DNA from 3 places in the Dickeya dadantii NCPPB 898 genome. Region 2 is predicted to be linked to each of the others. Evidence: predicted binding sites of a transcription regulator. Region 2 holds the regulator's gene; each other region holds the start of a gene.
What was found. The regulator sigma-54, encoded in region 2, starts transcription at its own class of promoters, with help from an activator protein. The targets are predictions, from matches to a motif close to GTTGGCACANNTTTCGCTNT.
Positions count from the first base shown of each region.

Region 1 (4,086 bases), 890 kb from region 2:
GTTCAGGCGCTGATGTTCAACCGAGTAGCGGTCGGCGTCGTGCAGCAGTTGCGTATTGATGTGATGGATGCGGCTTTGCGTCAACCGTTAGCGGTGTTTGATACCCAGCCGGTCGGGCAACTGATCTCCCGCGTGACCAACGATACGGAAGTGGTTCGGGATCTGTATGTAATGGTGGTAGGCAGCGTGCTGCGCAGCGCCGCGCTGATCGGGGCGATGCTGATAGCCATGTTCACCCTGGACTGGCGTATGGCGCTGGTGGCGTTGACCATTTTCCCGGCGGTCGCGATTGTCATGGTAATTTATCAGCGCTACAGCACGCCGATTGTCCGGCGGATGCGTAGCTACCTGGCGGAAATCAACGATGGTTTCAACGAATCCATCAGCGGCATGAGCGTCATCCAACAGTTCCGTCAGCAGAGACGATTTGGCAAAAAGCTGAGTGAGGCCAGTTGGTCGCATTATGATACGCGCATGCAGACGCTGCGGCTGGATGGCTTCCTGCTGCGTCCGCTGTTGAGCCTGTTTTCGGCACTGGTGATGTGCGGTCTGTTGCTGCAGTTTGGTTTCAGTTCGGTCGGTTCTGTTGGGGTCGGGGTATTGTATGCTTTTATCAACTATCTGGGCCGCCTGAATGAGCCGCTGATCGAACTGACCACCCAGCAGTCGATGTTACAGCAGGCTGTCGTAGCGGGAGAGCGTATTTTTGAGCTGATGGACGGCGCCCGCCAGCGTTATGGCGACGATGTACGTGCGCTGGAGAGCGGGCGTATCGATATCAGTCAGGTGACGTTTTCCTATCATAAAGGCAAGCCAGTACTGCATGACATTGAGTTGCATGTGCCGGATCGAGGATTTGTCGCGTTGGTTGGGCATACCGGAAGCGGTAAGAGTACGCTGGCAAGTCTGTTGATGGGGTATTACGTGCCGGATAGCGGGGAAATCCGTCTGGATGACCGTCCGTTGTCGACGTTGTCGCATCAGGTGCTGCGTCAGCATGTGGCAATGGTGCAACAGGACCCGGTGGTGCTGGCTGATTCCATGTACGCCAATGTCACGCTGGGGCGCGACATCAGTGAGGAAAACGTCTGGCAGGTGCTGGAAGCGGTGCAACTGGCGCCGCTGGTGCGAGCCATGCCGGAAGGCCTTCATAGCCGTATCGGCGAGCAGGGCAACAACCTGTCGGTTGGGCAAAAACAGCTGCTGGCGCTGGCCAGAGTGCTGGTAGCGGCCCCCAGAATTCTGATTCTGGATGAGGCGACCGCCAATATCGATTCCGGCACCGAGCAGGCTATCCAGCGAGCGTTGCGGCTGGTACGTTCCCATACCACGCTCGTGGTGATCGCGCATCGTCTGTCAACCATTGTCGAGGCGGACAACATTCTGGTGCTGCACCACGGTAAAACGGTGGAGCAGGGAACACACGAACAGTTGCTGACCAGAGAAGGGCGCTATTACCAGATGTACCAGTTGCAGCAGGCGAGCAGAGAGTTAGCCTTTTCGCAACCGCACGATTCTTCCGAACTGATATCTCAGGCACCATGACAACCAACGCAGTGCAGCGTTTCGCACCATAATTTGGCAGAGCCCGCCTTGTTGTGCAGTGCGCTGCACTGAAACCAAGCGCGACGCACTATTTTTGTGCGTCGCGCGCTCCTGTTTTTCCTGTTCATTGTCCATACTTCATACAGTCATCTTCCGTTCTGTCCCTAACGGGTCGCGTTTTATCGCTTTTGCTTCGGTTCAACATTTATGGCACACGATTTGCTTTAAGTGATGCGTGGACATATTTGAGAGTGACGGGCGCGGGCCTGAACTTACATGGTTAGGGGGATGAGGATGAAACTGGTTACTGTGGTAATTAAACCGTTCAAGCTGGAAGACGTACGTGAAGCATTGTCTTCTGTGGGCATCCAGGGGCTCACCGTCACTGAGGTGAAAGGGTTTGGGCGTCAGAAAGGGCATGCGGAACTGTATCGTGGCGCGGAGTACAGCGTTAACTTTTTGCCAAAGGTGAAAATCGATATTGCGATTGCCGACGACCAGTTGGATGAAGTTATCGATGTCATCAGCAAAGCCGCCTACACCGGTAAGATTGGCGACGGCAAAATCTTTGTCGCGGAACTGCAGCGTGTCATCCGTATCCGCACCGGCGAAACTGACGAAGCCGCACTATAACAATTACCTGATTTAGCCTTATTAAATAGGGATGAAGAAAAAATGAAGAAACTTTCCTTGTCATTAGGTTTAGGGGCGGCTGCCATGCTTCCGGCATGGGCCATGGCGGATACGCCGGCGCCTGTGGCGGACAAAGCGGACAATGCGTTCATGATGATTTGTACCGCGTTGGTGCTGTTCATGACGATTCCAGGATTGGCGCTGTTTTACGGCGGCCTGATTCGTAGCAAAAACGTGCTGTCCATGCTGACTCAGATTATGGTGGCTTTTGCGCTGGTTTGCATTCTGTGGGTGATTTATGGCTACAGCGTGGCATTCAGCACGGGCAGCCCGTTCTTCGGCGGCCTGACCAATTTCATGCTGAATGGTATTGATATCAACTCTGTCAGCGGTACTTTCTACCAGTTTATCCATGTGGCTTATCAGGCGTCCTTTGCCTGCATTACCGTGGGGCTGGTGATTGGCGCGCTGGGCGAGCGTATTCGTTTCTCCGCTGTGCTGATCTTCTCCGGATTGTGGTTCACCTTGTCTTATCTGCCGATGACCCACATGGTATGGGGCGGCGGTTATCTGGCGGCGGACGGGGCGCTGGACTTCGCCGGCGGTACCGTAGTACACATCAACGCCGCTGTGGCGGGTCTGGTTGGCGCGTTGTTGTTAGGCAAACGTGTCGGTTTCGGCAAAGAGGCTTTCAAGCCGCATAACCTGCCGATGGTATTTTTGGGCACGGCTATCCTGTATATCGGCTGGTTCGGTTTCAACGCCGGTTCTGCCGCTGCCGCCAACAACGTAGCGGGTCTGGCGTTCCTGACCACCGTGGTGGCGACGGCTGCTGCGATTCTGGCCTGGGTGGTTGGCGAGTGGATTACTCGCGGCAAACCGTCTCTGCTGGGCGCCTGTTCTGGCTGTATCGCAGGTCTGGTTGCCATTACGCCGGCCGCGGGCACCGTGGGTATCGGTGGCGCGATGGTTATCGGTTTTGCAGGTGGCTTTGCTGGTCTGTGGGGCGTGACCGTGCTGAAAAAATGGCTGCGCGTCGACGATCCGTGTGATGTATTCGGTGTGCACGGCGTATGCGGCGTCGTAGGGTGTTTGCTGACCGGCGTGTTCACCGCCGCATCGCTGGGGGGGACCGGTTATGCGCAGGGTGTGACCATGGCTCATCAGGTATGGGTACAGCTGTTCAGTGTGATCGTCGCTATCGTATGGTCCGGCGTCGCAGCGTTCATCTCCTTCAAGGTCGCGGATATTGCTGTTGGTCTGCGCGTACCGGAAGAACAAGAGCGTGAAGGTCTGGACGTCAACAGCCACGGCGAAAACGCGTACAACCAGTAATTCCTGTTCGGTAATCGATAATAACGGTTATCGTCATGCACCAAACAAAAAAACCACCTTGAAAAAGGTGGTTTTTTTATGTCTGACACCGTGTTTACTGACCGTGACGCCGGATGACGCCTTCCTGTACGCTGGATGCCACCAGCACCCCTTCACGGGTATAGAACTGGCCGCGAACAAACCCGCGGGCACCGGAAGCCGAGGGGCTTTCGACCGAGTAAAGCAACCAGTCGTCCAGTCGGAACGGTCGGTGGAACCACATAGCGTGATCAATCGTCGCGACTTGCATACCCCGTTCCAGAAATCCCACGCCATGCGGTTGCAGCGCGGTGAGCAGAAAATGGCAATCGGAGGTATAGCCGAGCAGATATTGATGGGTTCGCTCGTCATCTGGCATGGCGCCGTTGGCCCGGCACCATACCTGCCTGATCGGCGGGGCCGCTTCGCCTTTTAACGGGTTGTGGAATTTTACCGGACGAATCTCGATCGGCCGGTCATTGGTAAAAATCTGGCGCATAACCGGCGGGATCAGATGTTCCATACTGCGGGCGATATCCTGCTCTGATGGTAAAT
Region 1 is NZ_CM001976.1:1,199,453-1,203,538, forward strand. Features, by position in the region: gene DDA898_RS05855 (SmdB family multidrug efflux ABC transporter permease/ATP-binding protein) at 1-1,545, shown strand, start outside; gene glnK (P-II family nitrogen regulator) at 1,840-2,178, shown strand; gene amtB (ammonium transporter AmtB) at 2,221-3,513, shown strand; gene tesB (acyl-CoA thioesterase II) at 3,608-4,086, opposite strand, start outside.
Region 1: the regulator sigma-54 is predicted to act here: its motif matches at 1,752-1,771, upstream of glnK (P-II family nitrogen regulator).

Region 2 (4,086 bases):
TCTACACAATAGAAACCCATGTCTTCCAGCGCGCGCAGGGCTACGGATTTCCCCGAACCTGAACGACCACTGACAATCATCAGCACCATCTGACGACTCCCCCCTGGCAGCGGGATGGTGAATGTCCACCGCCACAGTTAGCTAACTTCGTTTTCCCGGCAGGGCCGGCATCCTGTCAGGCTCGCGCCTGCTGTTACGCGTGTTGTGGAAAGCAGCCGAAACCGGCGCCCGCCAGCCGTCAGGGCTGGTCGGACAGATCCGCTTCCGTCATGATCTGATACAGCTCGTCATCGCTTTGAGCGGCGCGCAGCCGCTTACACACGGTTTTATCCGCCAGCCGTTTGGCGACGAGCGACAAAGTATGTAAGTGGGTTTTACATTGTTCAGTGGGAACCAGCAAGGCAAAAAGCAGATCGACCGGCTGGTTGTCGATGGCGTCAAAGGCGATCGGCTGTTCCAACTGGATAAAGACGCCGACCGCGCCCAGCGTATTCTCGTCTTCCAGCTTGCCGTGCGGAATGGCGATGCCATTGCCGATGCCGGTGCTGCCCATGCGTTCCCGGGTCAGAATCGCTTCAAACACCATCTGCGGCGGCAGGTTGAGCTGTCTGGCGGCCAGTTCACTGATGATTTCCAGTGCGCGCTTTTTGCTCTGACAGTGGACGGCGCTACGCGTGCACTCCTTACGGAGAACAGCGCTAAGTTGCATAACGGGCTCGTTGTTCATGATACGTTCACTTAACGACACTGTTGCCTTAGGTTACCGGCCCGCCATCACACAGTGGGCCGGTTGCTGTCCCTGCACCTGAAACGGCAAAAATCAGTGCTGTTTCAGTTTATCCTTATGTTTGTTTAACTGTCTTGCCAGCTTGTCGATCAAGAGATCGATGGCGGCATACATATCATCCGCTTCCGATGTGGCATGCAGCTCACCTCCGTTGACGTGGATGGTGGCATCCGCAATGTGCAGGATCTTTTCCACTTTCAGTACCACGTACACCTGATTGATACGATCAAAGTATTGCTCAAGTTTGGCGAATTTTAAGTTTACGAATTCACGCAGAGCATCGGTAATTTCGACGTGGTGTCCGGTAATGTTAAGCTGCATATCGTCTTCCTTCTCATGTAGGGGTCAAACCAGCTGTTTGCGTTGGTTTGACGGCGGGATAGATAAAGACTCTCGATACTTGGCGACAGTGCGGCGGGCCACAATGATTCCCTGTTCGGAAAGCAGTGAGGTCAGCTTGCTGTCGCTCAGCGGTTTAGCGGGGTTTTCCGCTGCAATGAGTTTCCTGACCAGCGCGCGGATAGCGGTGGATGATGCCTCGCCGCCGTTGTCGGTGTTGACGTGGCTGGAAAAGAAATACTTCAGCTCAAAAATACCGCGCGGACTGTGCAGAAATTTCTGGGTCGTTACGCGGGAAATGGTGGACTCGTGCATGTCCACGGCCTGGGCGATATCCGCCAGCACCATGGGTTTCATGAATTCTTCGCCGTGTTCGAAGAACGCCTGCTGTTGTTCCACAATGCAGCGGGTCACCTTCAGCAGAGTATCGTTACGGCTTTCCAGACTCTTGATGAGCCAGCGGGCTTCCTGCAAATGGCTGCGAATAAACTGGCCATCGCTGTCGTTGCGCGCGCTGCTGCCGAGTGCGGCGTACTGTTGGTTGATCTGCAAACGCGGCACGCTGTCGGTATTAAGCTCCACCGCCCAGTGGCCCTGAATTTTGCGCACCAGCACATCCGGAATGACATACTCGGATTCGCCGGTGTTGATCGACTGCCCCGGGCGCGGATCCAGCGACTGGATCAACGCCAGCGCTTCTTTCAGCACTTCTTCCTTAAGACGGCTGGTGCGGATCAGGGTACGGAAGTCATGGTTGGCGAGCAGGTCGAGGTATTCGCTGACGATGAGTCTGGCCTCGGCCAGACGGGGAATGCCATTGTCGAACTGCGATAGCTGCACCAGCAGGCATTCGCGCAGATCGCGGGCGGCCACGCCGACAGGGTCGAAGCGTTGTACGCGCTTGAGCACCGCTTCCACTTCTTCAAGCGTCACATCGTCGTTACCGATGCTGTCGCGGATATCGTCCAGCGACACGGTCAGGTAGCCGGTGTTGTCCACCGCGTCCACGATAGACGTGGCGATGGCGGAATCCGTGTCGGAAAACGGCGTCAGTTCCACCTGCCACATCAGGTAATCCTGCAGCGTCTGGGTGGTTTCGCCCTGATAGACCGGCAGCTCTTCGTCACGGTAGTCAGTGCTGGTGCCGGACGGCGTGCCGGCGGTGTAGATTTCATCCCAGGCGGCGTCGAGCGGCAGCTCGTCGGGCATATCCTTCTGCTCCAGCGCCTCGCGGGTATCCAGCGTTTCGCTGTCGCTGCTTTCCTGGGTTTCCACTTCGTCATGAATATCGGCCTGCTCCAGCAACGGGTTGCCTTCCAGCGCCAGTTGGATTTCCTGCTGGAGTTCAAGCGTGGACAACTGCAGCAGGCGGATGGCCTGCTGTAACTGCGGTGTCATAGCCAGTTGCTGGCTGAGCCTGAGTTGCAAACCTTGCTTCATAACGTGCGCTAACTTCCTTTTTGAATGATCAACCTAAAATGACGTTATCAGAGTCGGAAGCCTTCGCCCAGATAGACTCGTTTTACCTGCTCATTCGCCAGTATATCCATCGGTGAGCCGTGGGCAATAAGCTGGCCCTGACTAACGATATAAGCACGTTCACAGACATCGAGCGTTTCGCGAACGTTATGGTCGGTAATCAACACGCCTAATCCGCTATCGCGCAGATGCTCAATGATTTTCTTGATGTCGATGACCGAAATCGGGTCTACCCCTGCAAAGGGTTCGTCCAGCAGGATGAATTTGGGGTTGGCGGCCAGCGCCCGGGCGATTTCCACCCGGCGGCGTTCACCACCGGACAGCGATTGTCCCAAACTATCGCGCAGGTGAACAATATGAAACTCTTCCATTAGTTCGTGGGCGCGATCCTGCTGCTGTTCACGGGTCAGATCTTTTCTGATTTCCAGCACCGCCATCAGGTTGTCGTAGACGCTCAGACGCCGAAAAATCGAGGCTTCCTGCGGCAGGTAACCGATGCCGCGGCGGGCGCGATCGTGCAGCGGCAGCAGGCTGATGTCTTCATCGTCGATCACGATGCGGCCTTCGTCGCGCGGGACGATACCGACAACCATGTAGAAGGTGGTGGTTTTGCCGGCCCCGTTGGGCCCAAGCAGCCCGACGATTTCGCCCGAATTCACATTCAGGCTGACGTTCTCCACCACTTTGCGGCCTTTATACGCCTTGGCCAGATTTTCGGCGATTAGTGTTGCCATGGGTTAGCGCGTTACTCACTGTTGTTTGGTGGGCTTGCCGGTGTTGCCGCTGGGCTTGGCGCCGTTCTGGGTGCCTTTGTCCTGCAACTGCGTCGGGACCAGCACGGTGGTGACTCGCTTGCCTTTGTCGCTGAACGCTTCCATCTGCTGCTGCTGCACCAGATAAGTGATGCGGTCGCCTTTGACGTTGCTGTCCAGCTGTTCCAGATAGGCGTCGCCGGTCAGAATAACCAGCTGTTTGTCCATTTCGTAACGCATCTTCTGAGAATGGCCTTTGACCGGCTTGCCGTTGTCCTGCATCTGATAGAAGGTAGCCGGGTTGCCGTAACCCTCGATCACTTCATGGCCCTGTTGGCCGTTAGGACGGGTGACCACCACCTTGTCGGCCTGCGCTTTTATTGAGCCCTGCGTGACGATAACGTTGCCGGTGAACGTCACCACATTGCCCTGCATGTCCAGCGCCTGCTGATCGGAGGTGATGTGGATGGGTTGATCGGTGTCGCCGGTCAGCGCCAGTGCCGGAACACTGACGGCAAAAAGCGAGCTGGCGATCAGTATGCTGTGTAAAACATTAATTTTTTGGTTGGATTTCATAATAGGATTTTACCTTATCGATCAGCTCAGCGGTTTTGCTGCGCAGATTTCCGCGCATTTTCAGTCCGTTAGAAGTAAAGTTGACACCGTACAGGGTGACTTCGTCATCCGACGTCACGTCCTGCGTAACCAGATTTATCTGCGCATTATCCG
Region 2 is NZ_CM001976.1:313,267-317,352, forward strand. Features, by position in the region: gene rapZ (RNase adapter RapZ) at 1-89, opposite strand, end outside; gene ptsN (PTS IIA-like nitrogen regulatory protein PtsN) at 239-727, opposite strand; gene hpf (ribosome hibernation promoting factor) at 821-1,108, opposite strand; gene rpoN (RNA polymerase factor sigma-54) at 1,133-2,566, opposite strand; gene lptB (LPS export ABC transporter ATP-binding protein) at 2,614-3,339, opposite strand; gene lptA (lipopolysaccharide ABC transporter substrate-binding protein LptA) at 3,355-3,933, opposite strand; gene lptC (LPS export ABC transporter periplasmic protein LptC) at 3,911-4,086, opposite strand, start outside.

Region 3 (4,086 bases), 290 kb from region 2:
ATACCCGTTCGGCCACCTGGTGAATGCTTTGCGTGACGTGCAGGCCGGGCTGTTGCGGGCCGAGCAGACGGTCAACCAGATTACGCAAGCGATCGGCCTGTTCGATAATCACCTTGGTGTATTCCATCAGCGCCGGGTCCGGCAGCGCTTTGGACAGTAGCTGCGCCGCGCCGCGCAGGCCGCCGAGCGGGTTCTTGATTTCATGCGCCAGACCGCGCACCAGGTCGCGAGCGGCCTGCTGTTGCGCGTGTTGCAGTTGTTCCTGGCTGAGACGGCGTTGGTTATCCATCGGCGCCATTTCCAGCAGGATAAAGTCGTGCTGAATGCGCTGTGCCGTCAGCGACATGATATGCGCCCGGCCATCCACCACGAGGGTGACTTCGTTATCGGTAAAGCCTTGCCCCGAGTCGAGACTTTCCCGCATCAAGTCGAGATTCAACGAAAAGTAACCGAGCAACTCCGGCAGTGGCGTTCCAGACAGTTTGCGTGAGCTTTGGGCCAGAAGTTGTTGCGCCGCCGGGTTGGAGTAGTGGATAGCCAGATCTTTATCCAGCAATAAGATGCTGTTTATTAAAGAATTGAGGATCTGCCCAGCATCGGGCAGCGTGCCTGTTGCCATAACGCAGACTCCCGCACCATTTTAGTGCACACTATTCTGGATTGTAGTTTAAGTAGCAACTGTAAGATGTCTTGTGGAGAAAAAAGCCCATCCGAAGATGGGCTGAAAAGTTTCCACGGCAACAAAAATAAACATAAACAGAAAACGGTTATCGGACGGCAATGTGAACATCATTTTCTTCGTCCTGCCGTCCAAGCGCGGGAATTACACGCTGTAGTACAGTTCGAACTCAACCGGATGCGGCGTCATGCGAACACGGTCGTTTTCAGCGATACGCAGTTCGATGTAAGCATCGATCGCGTCGTCGGTGAATACGCCGCCACGGGTCAGGAACTCGCGGTCTGCATTCAGGGCGTTCAGCGCTTCTTCCAGAGAGCCGGCTACGGTCGGGATCTCTTTCGCTTCTTCCGGCGGCAGATCGTACAGGTTCTTGTCCATGGCATCGCCCGGGTGAATCTTGTTGATGATGCCGTCCAGACCGGCCATCAGCAGTGCGGCGAAGCACAGGTACGGGTTGGCGGCCGGGTCCGGGAAGCGCACTTCGATACGGCGAGCTTTCGGGCTGGATACCACCGGAATACGGATAGAAGCAGAACGGTTACGAGCGGAGTAAGCCAGCATAACCGGCGCTTCGTAACCCGGAACCAGACGCTTGTAGGAGTTGGTGGTCGGGTTGGACAGCGCGTTGATGGCTTTAGCGTGTTTGATCACACCGCCGATGTAGTACAGCGCAGTTTCGGACAGGCCGCCGTATTTGTCGCCGGAGAACAGGTTAGTACCGTCTTTAGCCAGAGACATGTGGCAGTGCATACCGGAACCGTTATCACCGAACATCGGTTTCGGCATGAAGGTTGCGGTTTTGCCGAAGGCGTGCGCCACGTTGTGCACGACATATTTGTAGATCTGGATTTCGTCGGCTTTCTTGGTCATGGTGTTGAAGCGGGTAGCCACTTCGTTCTGACCAGCGGTCGCTACTTCGTGGTGATGCGCTTCAACGACCAGGCCCATCTGCTCCATGGTCAGACACATGGCGGAACGCAGGTCCTGCGCAGAATCTACCGGCGGAACCGGGAAGTAACCGCCTTTCACAGCCGGACGGTGGCCTTTGTTGCCGTCTTCGTATTTGGTGCTGGAGTTCCAGGCGCCTTCGATGTCGTCGATAGCAACGTGGGAACCGGAGATGCTGCTGCCGAAACGCACGTCATCGAACAGGAAGAATTCCGGCTCAGGCCCGAACAGCACGGTATCGGCGATGCCGGAAGAGCGCAGGAAGTCTTCAGCGCGTTTGGCGATGGAGCGCGGGTCGCGGTCATAGCCCTGCATGGTGCCCGGTTCCAGAATGTCACAACGGATGATCAGGGTCGATTCTTCGAAGAACGGATCCAGAACCGCAGTAGTTGCGTCCGGCATTAACACCATGTCGGATTCGTTGATGCCTTTCCAGCCGCCAATCGAGGAACCATCAAACATTTTGCCGTCTTCGAAGAAGTCAGCATTAACCTGGTGGGCCGGAATAGTGACGTGCTGTTCTTTACCTTTGGTGTCCGTGAAGCGAAGGTCAACAAACTTCACCTCATGTTCATTCAGCATCGTCAAAACGTGTTCTACTGACATACTTGGTTCTCCCGATTGTGTCATTTATCGTCGTGGAACGAATATCGTTGTGGAATAATGATGTTGTTACCGTACAAAGGTTATAGCTAAAACTGTGCCAACTTTTATGAATGGTTCTAACAGGCATTCCTGCTGGTTTTTTGTGTCCCCCTCTACTGCACCAAGATAGTTAACCGCACCACCATGGAGCACCATTTTGGTGTTGTTGCACCAAAATGGTGCTTTTGATTCGAGGGGTGCTGCTTTATTGCACCGTGAAAGGGAGCACAGACCCGGCATCAGCAGGTTGTTTGTGGAAGATGATTGTGATCTTGTTCAGTCGCTCGATTAATACGTGTACAATAGCGCGCTATTTCTAAAATGCCTGAGGCAAAGCTGTGATCGAAAATTTGCGTAACATCGCTATTATTGCGCACGTTGACCATGGAAAAACTACCCTGGTCGACAAGCTGCTGCAACAGTCCGGTACGTTGGGTGAGCGTAACGAAGCCACCGAACGTGTTATGGACTCCAATGACTTGGAAAAAGAGCGCGGAATTACCATCCTCGCCAAAAACACCGCCATCAACTGGAACGACTACCGCATCAATATCGTGGATACCCCGGGACACGCCGACTTCGGCGGCGAGGTAGAACGCGTGATGTCCATGGTGGACTCTGTACTGCTGCTGGTAGACGCGATGGACGGCCCAATGCCGCAGACGCGTTTCGTGACCCAGAAAGCTTTTGCCTATGGCCTGAAGCCGATCGTTGTCATCAACAAGGTTGACCGCCCTGGCGCGCGTCCTGACTGGGTGGTCGATCAGGTCTTCGACCTGTTCGTGAATCTGGGTGCCACCGATGAGCAGCTGGACTTCCCGATCGTTTATGCGTCCGCGCTGAACGGCATCGCCGGTCTGGATCATAACGATATGGCGGAAGACATGACTCCGCTGTTCGAAGCCATCGTGAAACACGTTGAAGCGCCGAATGTCGACCTCAACGGCCCGTTCCAGATGCAGATCTCCCAGTTGGATTACAACAACTACGTTGGCGTTATCGGCATCGGCCGTATCAAACGCGGCGTGGTGAAACCGAACCAGCAGGTCAGCATCATCGACAGCGAAGGCAAGGTACGTAACGGTAAAGTGAGCCAGGTACTGGGTCATCTGGGCCTGCAACGTATCGAAAGCACACTGGCTGAAGCTGGCGACATCATCGCCATCACCGGCCTGGGCGAGCTGAACATTTCCGACACTATCTGCGAAACGTCCTGCGTGGAAGCGTTGCCGGCGCTGTCGGTAGATGAGCCGACTGTGACCATGTATTTCTGCGTTAACACCTCGCCGTTCTGCGGCAAGGAAGGCAAATACGTCACGTCCCGTCAGATTCTGGATCGCCTGCGCAAAGAACTGGTGCACAACGTGGCGCTGCGTGTGGAAGAAACGGAAGACCCGGATGCGTTCCGCGTGTCCGGCCGTGGCGAACTGCATCTGTCTGTTCTGATCGAGAACATGCGTCGTGAAGGTTTCGAACTGGCGGTATCCCGCCCGAAAGTTATCTTCCGCACCATCGATGGCCGCCGTCAGGAGCCGTTCGAGCAGGTGACCGTGGATATCGAAGAGCAGCATCAGGGCTCGGTGATGGAAGCGCTGGGTCTGCGCAAAGGCGAAATGCGTGACATGATTCCGGACGGCAAAGGTCGCGTACGTCTGGATTACGTGATCCCGAGCCGTGGTCTGATCGGCTTCCGTACCGATTTCATGACCATGACTTCCGGTACCGGTCTGCTGTACTCCACGTTCAGTCACTATGATGACATCCGTCCGGGTGAAATCGGCCAGCGTCAGAATGGCGTACTGATCTCCAATGGT
Region 3 is NZ_CM001976.1:25,716-29,801, forward strand. Features, by position in the region: gene glnL (nitrogen regulation protein NR(II)) at 1-619, opposite strand, end outside; gene glnA (glutamate--ammonia ligase) at 824-2,233, opposite strand; gene typA (ribosome-dependent GTPase TypA) at 2,611-4,086, shown strand, end outside.
Region 3: the regulator sigma-54 is predicted to act here: its motif matches at 2,316-2,335, upstream of glnA (glutamate--ammonia ligase).